DNA from 3 places in the Telluria sp. RT2P19 genome. Region 1 is predicted to be linked to each of the others. Evidence: predicted binding sites of a transcription regulator. Region 1 holds the regulator's gene; each other region holds the start of a gene.

Region 1 (6,241 bases):
ACATCCAGATCCGCGACGTGATGCACGCCGATCCGCGCCGCGTGCGTCCAGGCCAGTTGGCGGTCGACGCCGTCGCCGTGATGGAAGAATTCCGCATCAACCAGATGCTGGTGGTCGACGACGACGACCGTCTGATCGGCGCGCTGCATATCCACGACCTGACCCGCGCGAAGGTGATCTGATGAGCGACACATTCATTCCTGCCATTACCCCGCTGGCCCACATGGAACGGGCCGCGCGCGTCAAGGTCATGATCTTCGATGTCGACGGCGTGCTGACCGACGGCAGCCTGACCTATGGTCCCGACGGCGAGGTCACCAAGACCTTCAATGTGCTCGACGGCCTGGGGATCCAGCTGTTGAACAAGACCGGCGTGCAGACCGCGATCATCAGCGCGCGCCTGTCGCCGATCGTCGTCAAGCGCGCGGCCGATCTCGGCATCTCGCATGTCCACCAGGGCATCCACGACAAGCGCATCGGCTTCGCCAAGCTGTTGGAAAGCACCGGCTTCACGGCCGAGCAGTGCGGCTATATCGGCGACGACGTGATCGACCTGCCGCTGTTCGCCCGCGTTGGCTTCGCGGTCGCCGTGCCTTCGGGCCACCCCGAGGTGCAGCATCGCGCGCATTACGTCACGAAGAACGGCGGCGGCCGTGGCGCCGTGCGCGAGGTGTGCGACCTCGTGATGCGCGCCCAGGGCACCTACGACCAGGCGCTCGCGCCGTATTTCGCCTGAGGCCGTGAGCATGGCTACCGTCGTCGTCAACAAGCGCACCGCCCATCGCTGGAATCTGCTGGCGATGATCGTCATCGGCACCTTCTTCGCCTTCGGCAGCTTCTGGCTGCTGCAGCTGATGCAGGCGTCCGACATCGACGCCCAGCTGGGCGGCCCGCCGGACGAGCCGGACTACATCGTCGAGAACTTCTCGTTCGTGCGCATGACCGAGAACGGCCAGCCGAGTTACCTGGTGTCGGGCAAGCGCCTGGCGCACATCCCGAATGGCGACGTGTCGCACGTCGAGGCTCCGGTGCTGCGCGGCGTCGAGCCGGGCCGCCCACCGATGACGGTGGTCGCCAGGAACGCGCAGATCCACCACGAGGAGCACCGCGTCGAGCTGGTCGGCGACGTCGACCTGCAGCGGCCCAGGACGGCGCAGAGCGAGTCGCTGCAGGTGCGCACCCAGGCGCTCACCGTGCTGCCCGACGAAGAAATCCTGAAGACCGATCTGCCGATCGACATGCAGCTCGGCGCGTCCAGCGTCAAGGGCACCGGCATGGTCGCCAACAACGCGACCATGCAGATGCACCTGTCCAGCCGCGGCCAGATCGTCTATCCGCCACGCCAGCGCTGACCCGCCTTTAGCGCCGCGTGCCAACCCGAGACCCGCATCCAACCATGAAAAAACTCCTAGCTGCCGTTTGCCTCTCCCTGCTGTCGCTGACGGCCGCCGCCGAGCGCGCCGATTCGCTCAAGCCGGCAGTGATCGACTACGATTCGCTCGACGTCGACGAGGTCACCGGCACCCGTATCCTGACCGGCAACGTGATCCTGACCCGCGGCACCCTGCAGCTCAAGTCGGACCGCGCCCTGGTCAAGGAAAGCCCGGAAGGCTATATGAGCGTGACCCTCACCGCCGCCGGCGGCAAGGTCACCACCTTCCGCCAGAAGCGCGACGGCGGTCCCGACCTGTGGGTCGAGGGCCAGGCCGAACGCATCGAGTACGACGAGCGTTCGGAACTGGTGCGCCTGTTCTCCAACGCCATCGTGCGCGAACTGGAAGGTTCGCGCATGACCAACCAGATCACCGGTCCTTACATCTCCTACGACAACCGCAAGGAAGTGGCCACGGTGCGCAACGACGTCAGCGGCCAAAGTAAAGTTGGCGGCGGCCGCGGCACCCTGATCCTGGCGCCCAAGCGCGCCCCGGCCGGAGGCGCCCAATGACGGCAGCCCCGATGGAGCTGGGCGATTGCAGTACCCTGGTCGTCAAAGGCCTGCAGAAGAGCTATGGCAAGCGCCTGGTGGTGCGCGACGTGTCGCTGCAGGTCGAATGCGGTGAAGTGGTTGGCTTGCTGGGCCCGAACGGCGCCGGCAAGACGACGTCGTTCTACATGATCGTCGGCCTGGTGCCGTCGGATGCCGGTTCGATCGACATCAACGGTACCGACATCACGAGCCTGCCGATCCACCGCCGCGCGGTGCTGGGCCTGTCCTACCTGCCGCAAGAGGCGTCGGTGTTTCGCAAGCTGACGGTCGAAGAGAACATCCGCGCCGTGCTCGAACTGCAGAAGGACAACGGCAAGCCGCTGTCGAAAGACCAGATCAACGCGCGCCTCGACACCCTGCTGGCCGACCTGCAGATCGAGAAGCTGCGCGAAAATCCGGCCTTGTCGCTGTCGGGCGGCGAGCGCCGCCGCGTGGAAATCGCGCGCGCGCTGGCGACCAATCCGCGCTTCGTGCTGCTCGACGAGCCATTCGCCGGCGTCGATCCGATCGCCGTGATCGAGATCCAGCGCATCGTGCGCTTCCTGAAGGAGCGCAAGATCGGCGTCCTGATCACCGACCACAACGTGCGCGAGACGCTCGGCATCTGCGACCGCGCCTACATCATCAACCAGGGCGCCGTGCTGGCATCGGGCCGCCCTGACGACATCATCGCCGACGAGTCGGTGCGCCGCGTGTACCTGGGTGAACACTTCCGCATGTGAGCGACACCTAGATGAAACAGTCCCTGCAACTTCGCACATCGCAGCACCTGGCGCTCACGCCGCAATTGCAGCAATCGATCCGCCTGCTGCAGCTGTCGACACTCGAACTGCACCAGGAGATCGAGCAGATACTGGGCGATAACCCCTTGCTGGAACGGCTCGACGATCCGCTCGACCGCTCGGTGCGCTTGCTGGCCGATGGCGCCATCAACAACGCGCCGGCCAATGGCGAAGCGCCGTCCGCGCCCGGCCAGCAGGCCGAGGGACAGGAGGCGCCAGCGCCGGCAGGCGAGGCCGAAGGCTTCGATGGCGCCGCCGATGGCGACCGTGGCGACGCCGACTGGAGCGATGGCGGTTCGGTATCGTCGGGCAGTGGCGGCGAGGATGAAGACGGCCGCCCGCAGCTGGAGGCCTGCGCCATCACCTTGCGCGAGCACCTGATGGAACAGGTGCGCGAAGCCACCTTGTCGGCGCGCGACCGGGCGCTGGCCGAGCTGGTGATCGATGCGCTCGACGACAACGGCTACCTCGAGGAACCACTCGACGAGATCCACGCCCGTCTGCCCGAAGAACTCGAGATCGAGATCGACGAGCTGCGCTGCGCGCTGGCGCTGGTGCAGAGCATGGACCCGGTGGGCGTCGGCGCGCGCAGCGCGGCCGAATGCCTGGCGCTGCAGATCCGGCGCATGCCCGGCGTGCCGATGGTCACGCGGCGCATGGCGCTCACCATCGTCGAGGGTTACCTGAGCTGGTTCGCCCAGCGCGAATACAGCAAGCTCAAAAAAGCGCTCGACTGCGACGACGAAGACCTGCGCGAGGTGCAGGCCGTGGTCCGCCAGTGCAATCCGCATCCGGGCGCCGCCTTCGCATCGAACCTGTCCGACTACGTGGTGCCGGACGTGATCGTGCGCCGTTCCAAGAGCGGCTGGGCTGTCACGTTGAACCCGGACGTGATGCCGCGCCTGCGCGTCAACAGCCTGTACGCGAACCTGCTCAAACAGGGCAAGAGCGAGGCGCAGATGGGCGCGCAGCTGCAAGAAGCGAAGTGGCTCATCAAGAATATGCGCCAGCGTTTCGACACCATCCTCCGTGTGGCGGAGGCGATTGTCGAGCGCCAGCGCAACTTTTTCTCGCACGGCGCGGTTGCCATGCGGCCCCTTGTTTTACGTGAGATTGCTGATACACTAGGCCTACACGAGAGCACAATTTCTCGTGTCACAACTCAAAAATATATGCTGACCCCGCACGGCATGGTTGAGTTGAAGTATTTCTTCGGCAGCCACGTTGCCACCGAGGCGGGAGGCGAAGCATCCTCGACGGCAATACGTGCGCTCATCGCACAATTGACAGGAGCAGAAGACCCTAGGAACCCTTTATCCGACAGCAAGATCGCGGAGATGCTCGGGGAACAAGGCATGGTCATCGCGCGCCGCACGGTTGCAAAATACCGTGAAGCCCTCAAGATACCCCCTGTAAGCCTCCGCAAGTCCTTGTAACTGCGCCGTCCACAGACATCGTGCCTTGTCGCGTCCTGTGGCCCACACGGTGCAACATTTTCAAAGGAGTGTGTATGAACCTCACAATCAGTGGCCATCATCTCGAAGTAACCCCCGCCATCCGTGAATACGTTCAGAATAAGCTCGAGCGCATCATTCGCCATTTCGACCAGGTGATCGACACCCACGTCTTCCTGGCCGTCGACAACCTCACTGAAAAAGAAAAAAGGCAGAAAGCAGAGATCAACGTGCAGGTATCGGGCAAGACCCTGCATGTGGCAAGCGTCGCGCAAGACCTGTACGCCGCGATCGACACGCTGATGGATAAGCTGGACCGTCAAATCCTGAAACACAAGCAGCAACTGAAGGACCATAGCCGTACTTCGATCAAACGCCTGCCGGAAAACGGCGGCGAAGACGCCGCTGTCGCCTGATCAGGCGCAGGGCTCACACTAGCTAAGGGCGTCTAAGGGGACGCCCTTTTTGCATCCGGCTTCCCGGTATGACGCGCGTCGCGTGTTCGGTAAAATGCATCTCTCTCCATTACCGACCACGCCATGACCGACCACGTCCTGACCAGCATCGCCAACCGCACCGGCATCATCACCCTCGACCGTCCGAAGGCGCTCAATTCGCTGTCGCTCGCGATGGTGCGCGCGCTGACCGACATCCTGCTTGTCTGGCAGGCCAACCCGCAAGTCGACGCGGTCATGCTCACCAGCAGCAGCGAAAAGGCCTTGTGCGCAGGCGGCGACATCCGCTTCTTCCATGAAGTCGGCCATGCGGGTCCGATGGGCGGCAGCGCGCTGCTCGAGGATTTCTTCACCGAAGAATACGCGCTGAACCACCTGATCCATTTCTATCCGAAGCCCTATATCGCCATCATGGACGGCGTCGTGATGGGCGGCGGCATGGGCATCGCCCAGGGCGGCCCGGATTGCGGGCTGCGCATCGTGACCGAGCGCACCAGGATGGCCATGCCCGAAGTGAACATCGGCCTGTTCCCGGATGTCGGCGGCAGCCATTTCCTGTCGCATGCGCCGGGACAGCTCGGCAACTACCTGGGCTTGACCGGCCTGACGATCGGCGCCGCCGACGCGCTGTACGTGGGCCTGGCCGACGTGTTCGTGCCAAGCGCCGAGCTGCCGGCCTTGAACGCACTGATCCAGGCGACGGGCGGCGCCGAACTGCCCGCCGCGATCCGCGCCTTCGCCGCGCCGTTCGCGCAAGCGGCAGGCGAAAGCGAACTGCAGGCCCGGCGTGCACTGATCGATACGCACTTCGGCGCGGCGTCGGTCGCCGCGATCATGGCTTCGCTCGAACCCGACGAGACGCCGTTCGCGCAAAAGGCCCTGGCGGCGATGCGCCAGCGCTCGCCCCTGATGATGTGCGTGACCCACGAGCTGCTGGCGCGCGGCGCCCAACTGTCCGTGGCCGACTGCCTGCGCATGGAGCGCTCGCTGGTGCGCCGCAATTTCGAGCATGGCGAAGTGCTGGAAGGGGTACGCGCGCTGGTGATCGACAAGGACAATGCGCCGCAATGGAATCCCCCATCCCTCGAGCAGGTCACGCCCGAGATGGTGGCGCGCTTCTTCGCGCCGGTATGGCCGGACCACGCGCATCCGCTCAGGCATCTCGCATAAACGCTCCCATGCATATCCATTTTTGCGTGACACCGTATCGATGAGGTGTGACCATCAGTCCTTCATGATGTGAAAGGAAGACCGATGCGCCTGCGTGCCTTGCTGATCTCGATGACCTTGTGCGGCGGCGTCGCCGCGCAGGACCACCGGCCCGACTTCGATCCGAGCCGGCTCAAGGGCCCGGCGGCGGGAGGGGCGACCGAAGTGCTGGTGCTCGGCTCGTCCCATCTGTCGCAACTGCCGAAGACCTTCAGGCAATCGAGCCTGACCCTCGTGAACGACCGGCTTGCCGCCTGGAAGCCGCAGGCGATCGCCATTGAAGCGCTGTCCGGGCCACAGTGCGACTTCATGCGCGCTTACCAGGCGCGCTACAAGGACTCCATCGACAGCTAT
Region 2 (6,241 bases), on a different contig from region 1:
ACTGGATGCGCGCACCAACGAGATCCTGGTCGAGCTGCGCCGCGCGCACAGTATTGTCGAGAGCAGCAGCCGCAAGGTCGAGGCGCTGGTCAAGGCAGTCGAGTCCGGTAAAGTCCTGATGACCGCCACCGAGCAGAGCATCAAAGGCGGGGTACGCATCAACCTCGACCTGCTCAACGCCCAGCAGACGCTGTTCGTCAGCCAGCGCGACCTGGCCCAGGCCCGCTACGGCTACCTGCTCGGCGTGATTCGCCTGCGCGCTGCGGCGGGCAACCTGGATTCGCAGGTGATCCGCGAGATTGCCGCCTACTTCCGGCAGTAATTCCTCCGGGCCGGCGTTCGCCGGCCCAACCCGGCGCACCCGGCCGTATCTCGCGACGTTGATCTTTTTTTAACGCTATATTTTTCTCTCCAATTCACATGGAGAGGGTCATGGCGAACTATGTCAGCCAGGTGCAGGAACTGTATGTCGCCTATTTCAGCCGCCCGGCCGATCCCGACGGCCTGAAGTTCTGGGCCGACAACCTCGAGAACCAGGTGGTGAGCTACGAGCAGATCGCTGCCGCCTTCGCTGAAACGGCGGAGTACAAGGCAACCTATTCCGGCACCGATCACCGCGAACTCGTCCACGAAATCTACGACAACCTGTTCGGTCGCGCGCCGGAACAGACAGGACGCGATTTCTGGATCACGGCGCTGGATACCGGCGCCATGACGGTCGACAATATGGTGACGATGGTGGCGGGAGGTGCCCAGGGGGCCGACCAGTTCGCGTTCAACGCCAAGATTGGCGTGGCCATTGCCTTTACCGACCGTATCGACACGTCGCAAGAAAAAGCCGCCTACAGCGGCGAGGCGGCCCTCATGATTGCGATTAACTACCTGGCTGGCGTCAAGAACCTGATCACCGGCGATCTGGCACGCGATCCCGGCGCCATCGACCTGGCGATTGCGCGCATGAGCGGCGCGCCCACTGCGATGGATGAACTCGAGCTGGTCGGGGTGGCCGACCCCGCCGGCGCCTTCGCATAAGGGGGGGACGGCGCCTGAGGCGGCGCCGCCCCCGTTCGTTCAGGCCATGGCCTGGCCAGGTGCGTGGCCGGGCTCGCCGGCGGCCGGTTGCGTGCCGGCGCAATGCGGGCACGACACGCCCATCACGTATTCCGGCGCCAGCTGCTGGCGCGGCGTCACCACCGCGCGGCAGGCGAAGCACTGCACGGTCTCGGTCGGTTCCAGTTTCGGGTTGAGCGCGGTGCGGTAGTCGAACACGAAGCAGTCGCCCGTGTAATGGTCGCCGCCGACTTCCTCGAAATACTTCAGGATGCCGCCTTCGAGCTGGAACACGCGGTCGTAGCCGATCTCTTTCATGTGGATCGCGGCTTTTTCGCAACGGATGCCGCCGGTACAGAAGGTGACCACGGTCTTGCCGTTGAGCTCATCCTTGTGCTCGGCCGCGACGGCGGGGAACTCGGTGAACTTGTCGATACGATAATCGAGCGTGTTGTTGAACGTGCCGACGTCGACTTCGAAGGCATTGCGGGTTTCCATCATCACGACTTCGACGCCGTCGTCGTCATGGCCCTGGTCGAGCCAGCGCTTGAGCGTCTTCGCATCGACCACCGGCGCGCGGCCAAGCTCCGGCTTGATCAGCGGCATGCGCATGGTGATGATCTCTTTCTTGATCTTGACCAGCATGCGCTTGTGCGACTGTTCGGTCGACAGGCTCTCTTTCCACTCCAGGTCCGCCAGGCGGGCGTCGCTGCGCACCCAGGCCAGGTACTGGTCGATGTGCTCGCGCGTCCCCGACAGGAACATATTGATGCCTTCCGGCGTCAGCAGCACGGTGCCTTTCAGTCCGAGCTCGTTGCACAGATCCTGGTATTGCGGGCGCAATGCTTCCAGGTTCTCGAGCGTGATGAATTTATAGGCGGCGATGTTGACGTACTGGTTTTGGGAGGACATGGTCGAAGGGCCTTGCAAAGGCGGTTGGAAAGACAGGGCGACATTATAAATCAGCAGGCGCCGCTGTCTGGAAGTGTCGACTTTTCGCGACAGCAAGCGCATTGATTTGGCTTGGCTGCATGAATGATATGGAGACCTTGATGGTAAAGATTGCGTGTCGGGAAATTTTACATTGAGCTCGAAAGAAGATTGATAATTGTCAATAAGTTCTTGATTCATCGTTGTTTTTCTGTGCTGGCATTGATATTGCTTAATAGCTTTCGCTTATTAAATTATGTTACCTCTAAGGAAATAACAATATGATCCGCAATATCGTTTTCGCCGCCCTTGCCCTGACCACCGGCATCGCCGCAGCCGCACCTGTGCAGAGCCTGACCTTCACGTCGGATTCCAACACCGCGTACAGCTACACGTTGCCGGCAAGCCAGAAGGGCGGCGTGGTTGTCGGCTTCGATTTCAGCTTTACCGGCACTCTCGGCAACAACGACTTCCTGGGCCTGTGGTTCGGCAATTCCAGCAATCTCGATGAGGCATACAAGGGTCCGAACTTCGGTGTAAAGACCAACTGCGGTACCGGTGCCAATAACTGCACCAACGACTTGTTTGCGCGCACTGTGGGCACGGATGGTCCTTACGTTCCAAACAGCAACATCTCGGAAGGCCAGACCTACAAGCTGTTCGCTCACCTCTACAAGAGCGGCAATTCGACGTCCTACGACACGATCGCCATGTGGGTAAATCCGGAAGCCGATGAAATCGCATCGCTCACCGGCGCCGATCTCGTGGCAACCGGCAAATCGAACCTGACCTCGTTCGACACCATTGGCTTTCGTACCGCGAACATCGACAACAACGTGACCATGACCGTCAACGGCCTGAACGTTGCCGAAGTGCCGGAACCATCGAGCGTCGCCCTGCTGGGTCTGGCCATGGCTGGCCTGGCGTTTACCCGCCGCAAGCGCGCCTGATTGCGCTGAACGGTATATCGCCAGCCGGGTCGGCTGGCAATCCAGACCCGCTGCCTGCAGCGGGTTCTTGTTTTATGTAAGGTCGTCCCGTGCTGTTCGCGTGATGATCCCCAATGGGGGCATCGCTGCGATTTCTGCTGTTTTCGCTGGGCCGGGCCGCCATGCAGCCGGCCACCGTCAGTCATTCCGACGTCGCGGCACCCTGCCGCTCGCGGTAAAATACCCGGATGACTTCCCCGACTTTCACCCACCTGCGCGTCCACTCCGAATACTCCATCGTCGACGGCCTGGTCCGCATTGACGACCTGGTCAAGGCGGCCGTCAAGGACAGCCAGCCGGCACTGGCCGTGACCGATCTGGCCAACACGTTCTGCCTGGTGCGCTTCTACAAGGCGGCGCGCGGCAAGGGCATCAAGCCGATCGTCGGGGTCGACGCCTGGATCACCAACGACGACAACCGCGACAAGCCGCACCGCCTGCTGATCCTGGCCAAGAACCACACCGGCTACCTGCAGCTGTGCGACCTGCTGGCGCGCGCCTGGCTCACCAACCAGCACAAGGGCCGCGCCGAACTGCGCACCGAGTGGCTGGAAGCGCTGGCCACCTCCGTCTCGACCCTGCATCCGGATGAACCCCAGGCCAACGCCCTGATCGTGCTCTCGGGCGCCCACTTCGGCGACGTCGGCCAGGCGATCGAGAACGGCGACCTCGCCAAGGCCGAGGCCAATGCCGAGCGCTGGGCGCGCATTTTCCCGGGCCACTTCTATATCGAGATCCAGCGCGCCGGCCAGGCCAACCAGGAGCAGCAGGTGCGCCATTCGGTGGCGCTGGCCGGCCGCCTGGGCCTGCCGGTGGTCGCGACCCATCCGGTGCAGTTCCTGGACAAGAGCGAATTCATCGCTCACGAGGCGCGCGTCTGTATCGCCGAGGGCGAGATGCTGGCCAACGCCAAGCGCGTGCGCCGCTTCAACGAGAACATGTGCTTCAAGTCGCAGGCCGAGATGGCCGAATTGTTCAAGGACTTCCCGGGCGCGCTCGCCAACTCGGTCGAAATCGCCAAGCGCTGCAACGTCACCCTCACCCTGGGCAAGCCCCAGCTGCCGAACTTCCCGACTCCGGGCATGACGATCGACGAATTCCTGGTCGCCGAGACCAAGAAGGGCCTCGAGGAGCGCCTGGTGCAGCTGTATCCCGATCCCGTCAAACGCGAGCAGGAGCGTCCGCGCTACGAGGCGCGCCTCGAGTTCGAGAACAAGACGATCATCAACATGAAGTTCCCGGGCTACTTCCTGATCGTGGCGGAGTTCATCCAGTGGGGCAAGAACAACGGCGTGCCGATCGGCCCGGGCCGCGGTTCGGGCGCGGGCTCGCTCGTGGCCTACGCCCTCAAGATCACCGACCTCGATCCGCTCAAGTACAACCTGCTGTTCGAGCGTTTCCTGAACCCCGAGCGCGTCTCGATGCCCGACTTCGACATCGACTTCTGCCAGGAAAAGCGCGAACTGGTGATCCAGCACGTGAAGGACCTGTACGGCCGCGACGCGGTGTCGCAGATCGCCACCTTCGGCACCATGGCGGCCAAGGGCGCGATCCGCGACGTCGGCCGCGTGCTCGATTTCGGCTACAACTTCTGCGACGGCATCTCCAAGCTGATCCCGTTCAAGCCGGGTAAGCCGGTCTCGATCGCCGAGGCGATCGAAGAAGAACCGCTGCTCAAGGAGCGCCTCGAGAACGAAGAAGAGGTCAAGCAGCTGCTCGACCTCGCGCAGCAGGTCGAGGGCATCACGCGCGGCATCGGCATGCACGCCGGGGGCGTGCTGATCGCGCCGGGCAAGCTCACCGATTTCTGCCCGCTGTACACCCAGGGTGGCGACGCCGGCGTGGTGTCGCAGTACGACAAGGACGACGTGGAGGCCGTGGGCCTGGTCAAGTTCGACTTCCTGGGCCTGACCACCCTCACCATCCTCGACCGCGCCGTCAACTACATCAAGGACCTCGACCCGGCGGAATCCGAATTCGACCTGGCCAAGCTGCCGCTGGACGACCGCGCCTCGTACAAGTTGCTGAGCGACGCCAAGACGGTCGCCATCTTCCAGCTCGAATCGCGCGGCATGCAGGGCATGCTCAAGGATGCGCGCCCCGACCGCTTCGAGGACATCATCGCGCTCGTCGCCCTGTACCGTCCGGGCCCGATGGACCTGATTCCCGACTTCTGCAAGCGCAAGCACGGCGAGAAGTTCGACTATCCCGATCCGCGCACCGAGTCCATCCTGTCCGAGACCTACGGCATCATGGTCTACCAGGAGCAGGTCATGCAGATGGCGCAGATCGTGGGCGGCTACTCGCTTGGCGGCGCCGACATGCTGCGCCGCGCGATGGGCAAGAAGAAGGCCGAAGAGATGGCCGAGCACCGCGAGATCTTCCGCGCCGGCGCCGCCAAGGATGGCCTGTCGACCGAAAAGGCCGACGAGATCTTCGACTTGATGGAAAAGTTCGCGGGCTACGGCTTCAACAAGTCGCACGCGGCCGCGTATGCGCTGCTGTCGTACCACACGGCGTATTTGAAGGTGCACCACACCGCCGCGTTCATGGCAGCCAATATGTCGCTGGCGATGGAAGACACCGAGAAGATCAAGATCCTGGTCGAGGACGCGAAAGAAGTCTGCAAGCTCACGATCCTGCCGCCGGACGTCAACGAATCGCAGTTCCGCTTCACGCCGGAAGGCGAGGCCAGGTCGAAGACCGGCAAGCAAGTGACCAATATCCGCTACGGCCTGGGCGGCGTGAAGGGGGCGGGCCAGGGCGCGATCGAGGCCATCATCGCCGCCCGCACCGAGGGCGGCAGGTTCAAGGACCTGTTCGACTTCTGCAAGCGGGTCGACCGCAAGCAGATCAACCGCCGCACGATCGAATCCTTGATCCGCGCCGGCGCGATGGATGCCTTCGGCGTCGACCGCGCGGTGCTGCTGGCGTCGGTGGCGTTCGCGATGGAAGCGGCCGGCCAGGCGGCCGCCGCCGCCAACCAGGTCAGCCTGTTCGGCGGCGACGATTCGGATCTCGTGGCGCCGCCCGACTACGTGAAAGCCACGCCCTGGACCGACCGCCAGAAGCTGTCCGAAGAAAAGACCGCGCTCGGCTACTACTTGTCGGGCCATATGTTCGACTCGTACGCGCAAGAGGTGCGGCGCTTCGCCAAGACCAAGCTGAAAGACCTGGAACCGTCGCGCGACCCGCGCATGATGTGCGGCGTGATCACCGGCGTGCGCACCCAGATGACCCAGCGCGGCAAGATCCTGATCGTGGCGCTGGAC
Region 3 (6,241 bases), on a different contig from region 1:
GCGCAGGAAGCTTACCGTCAGGTAGGCGGTCTTGCGGCCTTCCTGGGTCGAGTATTCGATCTTGGAGGTGACCGATTCGAGTTCGCCCAGCGGGCGGTGTTCGAAGCGCTTGCGCAGCGGATCGTCGTCCGGCGTCTGGTTGGCGGCCGGCGCGTGCGCGGGAACGGCGGGCGTGGCCGACAACACACTGCCCAGCACCGCGTTCGGGCGGTAGGTCGCCAGTCCTTTCAGCCCGGCGCGCCAGGCTTCCAGGTACAGGTCGCGAAAGTCCTCGTAGGGATAGTCCTCTGGCACGTTGACGGTCTTCGAGATCGCAGTGTCGATGAAGGGTTGGACCGCCTCCACCATGCGCAGGTGGTCGAGCGCGCGCAGCTCGAGGGCGGTAACGAAGGCTGGGGGCAGGGCGGCGTCGCCGTGCCGCTGGCGGTACAGGCGCCAGGCGTGGTCCGCCACCTCGTAGTTGCGCGTGCCGCCATCGGCGGTGCGTTTCTTGCGCTGGTAGGTCCAGGAATAGGGCGGCTCGATGCCGTTCGATGCGTTGTCGGCGAAGGCCAGCGAAATGGTGCCGGTGGGCGCGATCGACAGCAGGTGCGAGTTGCGGATGCCGTGCGCGCGGATGCCGTCGCGCAGCGCCTGCGGCAGGCGTTCGATGAATTGGCCGCGCAGGTATCGGTCGGCGTCGAACAGCGGAAAAGCGCCTTTGTCGCGCGCCAGTCCGATCGAGGCCGCATAGGCCGCATCGCGCAGCGCGCTCGCAATGCGCGCCGCCATGGCGCGGCCTTCGTCGCTGTCGTAGCGCAGCCCCAGCATCGCCAGCGCGCTGCCCAGGCCCAGGAAGCCCAGGCCGATGCGGCGCTTGGCGCGCGCCTCGGCCGCCTGCTGCTGCAGCGGCCACTGGGTGGCGTCCAGCACCAGGTCGAGCATGCGCACCGCGACCGTCGCCACCTCCCGCATGCGCTCGAAGTCGAGCCGGGCATCCGGTGAGAAGGCGTCGTGGACGAAGACGGTCAGGTTGAGCGAGCCGAGGTCGCAGCAGCCATATGGCGGCAGGGGCTGCTCACCGCAGGGGTTGGTGGCGCGCAGCTCCTCGGCATACCAGAGATTGTTCTCGGCATTCATGCGGTCGACGAACAGCACGCCCGGCTCGGCATGGTCATAGGTCGAGAACATGATGCGCTCCCACAGGTCGCGCGCGCGCACCTCGCGGTAGACCCACGGGCCGTCGTCGCGGCGGCGGCCGCCGGCGGCCAGGTCTTCATCGCCCGGCTCGGCCGCGTGCACCAGCGCGAACGCGTCATCCGCTTCGACGGCGCGCATGAAGGCATCCGTCACCCCGACCGATATATTGAAATTGGTGAGCCGGCCCGTGTCCTTGGCCGCGATGAAGCGCTCGATGTCGGGATGGTCGATGCGCAGCACGCCCATCTGGGCGCCGCGCCGGGCACCGGCCGATTCCACGGTGCGGCAGGAAGCGTCGAACACTTCCATGTACGACACCGGGCCGGAAGCGCGCGATGCGGTGCCGGCCACCTTGCTGCCAAAGGGGCGGATGGCTGAGAAATCGTAGCCGACCCCACCGCCGCGGCGCATGGTCTCGGCGGCTTCGCTGAGCGCGGTATAAATGCCGGGCAGGCCATCGCTAGCGCCCGTGATCGAATCGCCGACCGGCTGCACGAAACAGTTGATGAGGGTGGCGCGCAGGCCGAGGCCGGCGGCGGAGGCAATCCGGCCGGCGGGAATGAAGCCCTGTTGCTGGGCCCAAAGGAAGCGGCGTTCACAGTCGGCGCGCTGCGGCACGGGCTCGAGGGCGGCCAGCGCGCGCGCAATGCGCCGCCGCACGTCGTCGATCGTGCGCTCGTCGCCCCTGGCGTATTTCTCGAGCAGCACGTCCAGCGATACTGCTTGCGCGGGCAAGGTGCCGGACGGCTTGTCTGGTGCATTCATGCTGGTCGCCCTGTCCATGAATGCACGCGTGCTTATGGTTTGTCGATCGGCGTATCGCCCGATTTATCCAGGCTCGGCGGCAGCACGATGGTCGGATCCTCGGGCTGGTTCGGGAACGGCGCCGTGGCCGACGGCGCCGCCCCCGGTTGTGGGGTGGTCGCCGCCGTCGCGCTCGCCGGGGCGGACGCGCCACCGGCCAGGCGTGCTTCGAGTTCGATCACGCGCAGCTCCAGCGCTTCCAGCTTGGCGCGTGTCTTGGCCAGCACTTGGGCCTGGATATCGAATTCCTCACGCGTGACCAGGTCGAGCTTGGCGAAGCCCGAAGTCATCGCCGCCTTGACGTTGCGCTCGATGTCCTTGGCCGGTCCGCTTTCGAGCGCCTGATTGATCTTGCCCTGCAAATCGCTGAAGAAATTACTGTTGTTCATGTCCTGATCCCTTTTTGCCATTGGTGCACGCACCATTGCGGTGCAATACAGCCAGATTTGGTGCGCCGCCCGGCATGCAGCGCGCCGTTCGCGGTCGGTTGTAATGGAGCAAAACTGATGTGGGGCGTGTTTACCAAAAAAACAAGGCCATTTTCAGCCCTTTATGGGCTGGCACGCATCCTGCTAAATGAAGGGTAGAAAACGCAATAAAAAAGGGAATCCAAACGCAGTAATTGTTCATCATCAAGGGGGTTTGTCATGAAGTGCACTGCAAAAATCAACGCAATCAGCCTGGCGATTCTGGCTTTTACCAGCGCCCAGGCCATGGCACAGGAACAACCCGCCGAACACCAGGTGAGCTACAACGTGAGCCTCGCCAGCGAATACCGTTACCGCGGGCTCGCGCAAACCGATTTCGACCCCGCCCTGTCGGGCGGCGTCGACTACGTACACGCCCCATCCGGCTTTTACGTAGGCACCTGGCTGTCCACCATCAAGTGGACCAAGGATCTGGGTGGCGACGGCAATATCGAATGGGACTTGTATGCCGGCAAACGCGGCCAGCTGACCGAGACGGTCAGCTACGACGTTGGCGGCCTGTATTACTACTATCCGGACAATAGCCTTGATCCAAATGCGAATACTTTCGAGCTGTACGGCAAGCTCGGCTTCGGTCCGGCGTACATCAAGTATTCGCACTCGACGACCAATCTGTTCGGCACCGCCGACAGCAAGCAGAGCGGATACCTGGACGTGGGCGCCGACATCGACGTTGGCAATGGCTTCCTGCTCAACCTGCACGTCGGCCGCCAGCGCGTCAAGAACAACAGCCCGGTGTCGTACACCGACTACCGGGTCGGGGTGACGAAGGACTTCGGGGTCGCCACCGTGGCCCTGGCCTGGCACAAGGCGAATACCGACGCCTACCTGAGTCCTGAGGGCAAGAACCTGGGCAAATCGGCCGCCGTGCTGTCCGTGTCAAAAACTTTTTGATAGCAAAGAGGCAATACCATGAAAATGATTACCGCCATCATCAAGCCCTTCAAGCTCGACGAGGTGCGAGAAGCGCTGTCGGAAATCAACGTGCAAGGCATGACGGTGACTGAAGTGAAGGGTTTCGGTCGCCAGAAAGGCCACACCGAGCTGTACCGTGGCGCCGAGTACGTCGTCGATTTCCTGCCCAAGATCAAGATCGAAGCCGCCGTCGACGATGCCGTCGTCGACCAGGTAATCGATGCGATCCAGGGCGCCGCCCGCACCGGCAAGATCGGTGACGGCAAGATCTTCGTGGCCGACCTGAACCAGGTCATCCGTATCCGCACCGGCGAGACCGGCAACGACGCACTGTAAGAAGGAAAGTGTTCATGAAGCATATAACGACAAAAATCCTGTCCGCCATGCTGGGCCTGGGCCTGGCCCTCCCGGCCATGGCGGCGCCGTCCATCAACAAAGGGGATACCGCCTGGATGTTCGTCGCCACCCTGCTGGTCATCATGATGGTGATCCCGGGCCTGGCGCTGTTCTACGGCGGCATGGTGCGCGCCAAGAACATGCTGTCGGTCCTGATGCAGGTCATGATGGTGTTTTCGCTGATCATCGTGCTGTGGTGCCTGTACGGCTACTCGCTGGCCTTCACCGGCAACAATGCCTTCATCGGCGGCTTCGACCGCGCCTTCCTGCAGGGCATCTGGGACCCGGCCGCCGGCACCTTCGCAATGGCCGCGACCTTCACCAAAGAGGCGATGATTCCCGAGTTCATCTTCGTCGCCTTCCAGGGTACCTTCGCCGCCATCACCTGCGCGCTGATCGTCGGTTCCTTCGCCGAGCGCGCACGCTTCTCGGCGGTGCTGGCCTTCGTGGTGATCTGGTTCACCTTCGCCTACCTGCCGATGGCGCACATGGTCTGGTTCTGGGCCGGTCCTGACGCGATCAGCGACGCCGCCTCGCTGGCCACCGTGACCGCCGGCGCCGGCTACCTGTGGCAGCAAGGCGCGCTCGACTTCGCGGGCGGCACCGTGGTCCACATCAACTCGGCCGTGGCCGGCCTGGTGGGCGCCTACGTGATCGGCAAGCGCGTCGGCTACGGCAAGGAATCGATGGCCCCGCACTCGCTGCCGATGACCATGGTCGGCGCCTCGCTGCTGTGGGTCGGCTGGTTCGGCTTCAACGCCGGCTCGGCGCTCGAAGCGGGCGACATCGCGGCGCTGGCCTTCATCAACACCCTGCTGGCGACCGCCGCCGCTACCGTCTCGTGGGCGGCCGGCGAGTGGATGTTCAAGCGCAAGCCGTCGATGCTGGGCGCCGCTTCGGGCGCCATCTCGGGCCTGGTGGCGATCACCCCGGGCGCCGGTTTCGTCGGCCCGATGGGCGCCTTGGTCATGGGCCTGCTGGCTGGTATCATCTGCCTGTGGGGCGTGACCGGCCTGAAGCGCATGTTGCGCGCCGATGATTCGCTCGACGTGTTCGGCGTGCATGGCGTGGGCGGCATCCTGGGTGCGCTGCTGACCGGCGTGTTCGCGGCGCCGTCGCTGGGTGGCCAGGGCGTGTGGGACTACACCACCAACGCCATGAACACCAGCTACTCGATCGCCAGCCAGGTGCTGGTGCAGGCGCATGGCGTGGTCGTGACCGTCGTGTGGTCGGCGGTCGTCGCCTTCATCGCCTTCAAGCTGGTCGATATCGTGATCGGCCTGCGGGTGCCTGAAGACGAAGAGCGCGAAGGCCTGGACATTACCAGCCACGGAGAATCGGCGTACCGCTACTGACATCTTTTGACGTCGGTCAAAAGGCGCCTGCGGGCGCCTTTTTTGCATCTTTGGCAACGCCTCTTTAAAAAGGCCGGGTACACCCCATATGACTAACCCAACTAAGTAAACAACAAGAAGCGCATAACAAGGACGTCCTACATGGTTCCGCACCTCGCCACCGCCCAGACCGGTCCTTTGCTGGACCTGGAAAAGAAAATCCTCGAAGCCACCCCCGCCATCGAGCGCTGGTTCCGGCTCGAGTGGCAGGAGCATACGCCACCGTTCTATTGCTCGGTAGACTTGCGCAATGCGGGCTATAAGCTGGCGCCGGTCGATACCAACCTGTTCCCGGGCGGTTTCAACAACCTGCCGACCGAGATGCTGCCGCTGACGGTGCAGGCCGCCATGGCGGCGATCGATAAATACTGCCCGGATGCGCGCAACCTGCTGCTGGTTCCCGAGACGCATACGCGCAACCCGATGTACCTGCAGAACGTGGCGCGACTGATGCAGATCTTCCGCCAGACCGGCCTGCACGTGCGCCTGGGCTCGTTCTCGCCGGAAGTGACCGAACCGACGCCGCTGGCCCTGCCTGACGGCAATATGTTGGTGGTCGAGCCGCTGGTGCGCTCGCCCAACGGGCGCCGCGTCGGCCTGGCCGATTTCGACCCGTGCACCATCTTGCTCAACAATGACCTGTCGGCCGGCATTCCGTCCATCCTCGAGAACGTGCACGAGCAGTCGCTACTGCCGCCGCTGCATGCCGGCTGGGCGCTGCGCCGCAAGAGCAACCACCTGAAGGCGTTCGATGAAGTCGCCAAGAAGTTCGGCAAGCTGATCGATATCGACCCGTGGCTGGTCAATCCCCTGCACAGCAAGTGCGGCGAAGTCGACCTGCGCGAGAACGTCGGCACCGAGGAACTGGCCGACAATGTCTCGGCACTGTTCTCCAAGATCAAGAAGAAGTACAAGGAGTACGGCATGAAGGAGCGCAAGCCCTTCGTGATCCTGAAGCCCGACGCCGGCACCTACGGCATGGGCGTGATGACGATCAAGGACGCCAGCGAGGTGCGCGACCTGACCCCGGCCCAGCGTGCCCGCATGTCGGTGATCAAGGATGGT

The links. Region 1 encodes sigma-54, which starts transcription at its own class of promoters, with help from an activator protein. Its sites were predicted from a motif close to TGGCANGNAANCTGCTTT; they were not measured.
Region 2: a site for sigma-54 is predicted at 2,198-2,215, ahead of AC56KW_RS19015 (PEP-CTERM sorting domain-containing protein). Genes of this name have one in related genera too.
Region 3: a site for sigma-54 is predicted at 2,542-2,559, ahead of AC56KW_RS08060 (TorF family putative porin). Genes of this name have one in related genera too.

What each region holds. Positions count from the first base shown of each region.
Region 1 covers NZ_JCASIL010000020.1:17,713-23,953, reverse strand. Annotated here, with positions in the region: gene AC56KW_RS21030 (KpsF/GutQ family sugar-phosphate isomerase) at 1-182, shown strand, start outside; gene AC56KW_RS21025 (KdsC family phosphatase) at 182-736, shown strand; gene lptC (LPS export ABC transporter periplasmic protein LptC) at 747-1,352, shown strand; gene lptA (lipopolysaccharide transport periplasmic protein LptA) at 1,397-1,945, shown strand; gene lptB (LPS export ABC transporter ATP-binding protein) at 1,957-2,709, shown strand; gene AC56KW_RS21005 (RNA polymerase factor sigma-54) at 2,721-4,205, shown strand; gene hpf (ribosome hibernation-promoting factor, HPF/YfiA family) at 4,280-4,639, shown strand; gene AC56KW_RS20995 (enoyl-CoA hydratase/isomerase family protein) at 4,763-5,848, shown strand; gene AC56KW_RS20990 (DUF5694 domain-containing protein) at 5,933-6,241, shown strand, end outside.
Region 2 covers NZ_JCASIL010000016.1:58,114-64,354, reverse strand. Annotated here, with positions in the region: gene AC56KW_RS19030 (TolC family outer membrane protein) at 1-322, shown strand, start outside; gene AC56KW_RS19025 (DUF4214 domain-containing protein) at 433-1,032, shown strand; gene AC56KW_RS19020 (sulfurtransferase) at 1,072-1,962, opposite strand; gene AC56KW_RS19015 (PEP-CTERM sorting domain-containing protein) at 2,262-2,930, shown strand; gene dnaE (DNA polymerase III subunit alpha) at 3,158-6,241, shown strand, end outside.
Region 3 covers NZ_JCASIL010000004.1:387,307-393,547, reverse strand. Annotated here, with positions in the region: gene AC56KW_RS08070 (adenosylcobalamin-dependent ribonucleoside-diphosphate reductase) at 1-1,944, opposite strand, end outside; partial or broken gene AC56KW_RS08065 (accessory factor UbiK family protein) at 2,145-2,372, opposite strand; gene AC56KW_RS08060 (TorF family putative porin) at 2,631-3,365, shown strand; gene glnK (P-II family nitrogen regulator) at 3,384-3,722, shown strand; gene AC56KW_RS08050 (ammonium transporter) at 3,737-5,137, shown strand; gene gshA (glutamate--cysteine ligase) at 5,279-6,241, shown strand, end outside.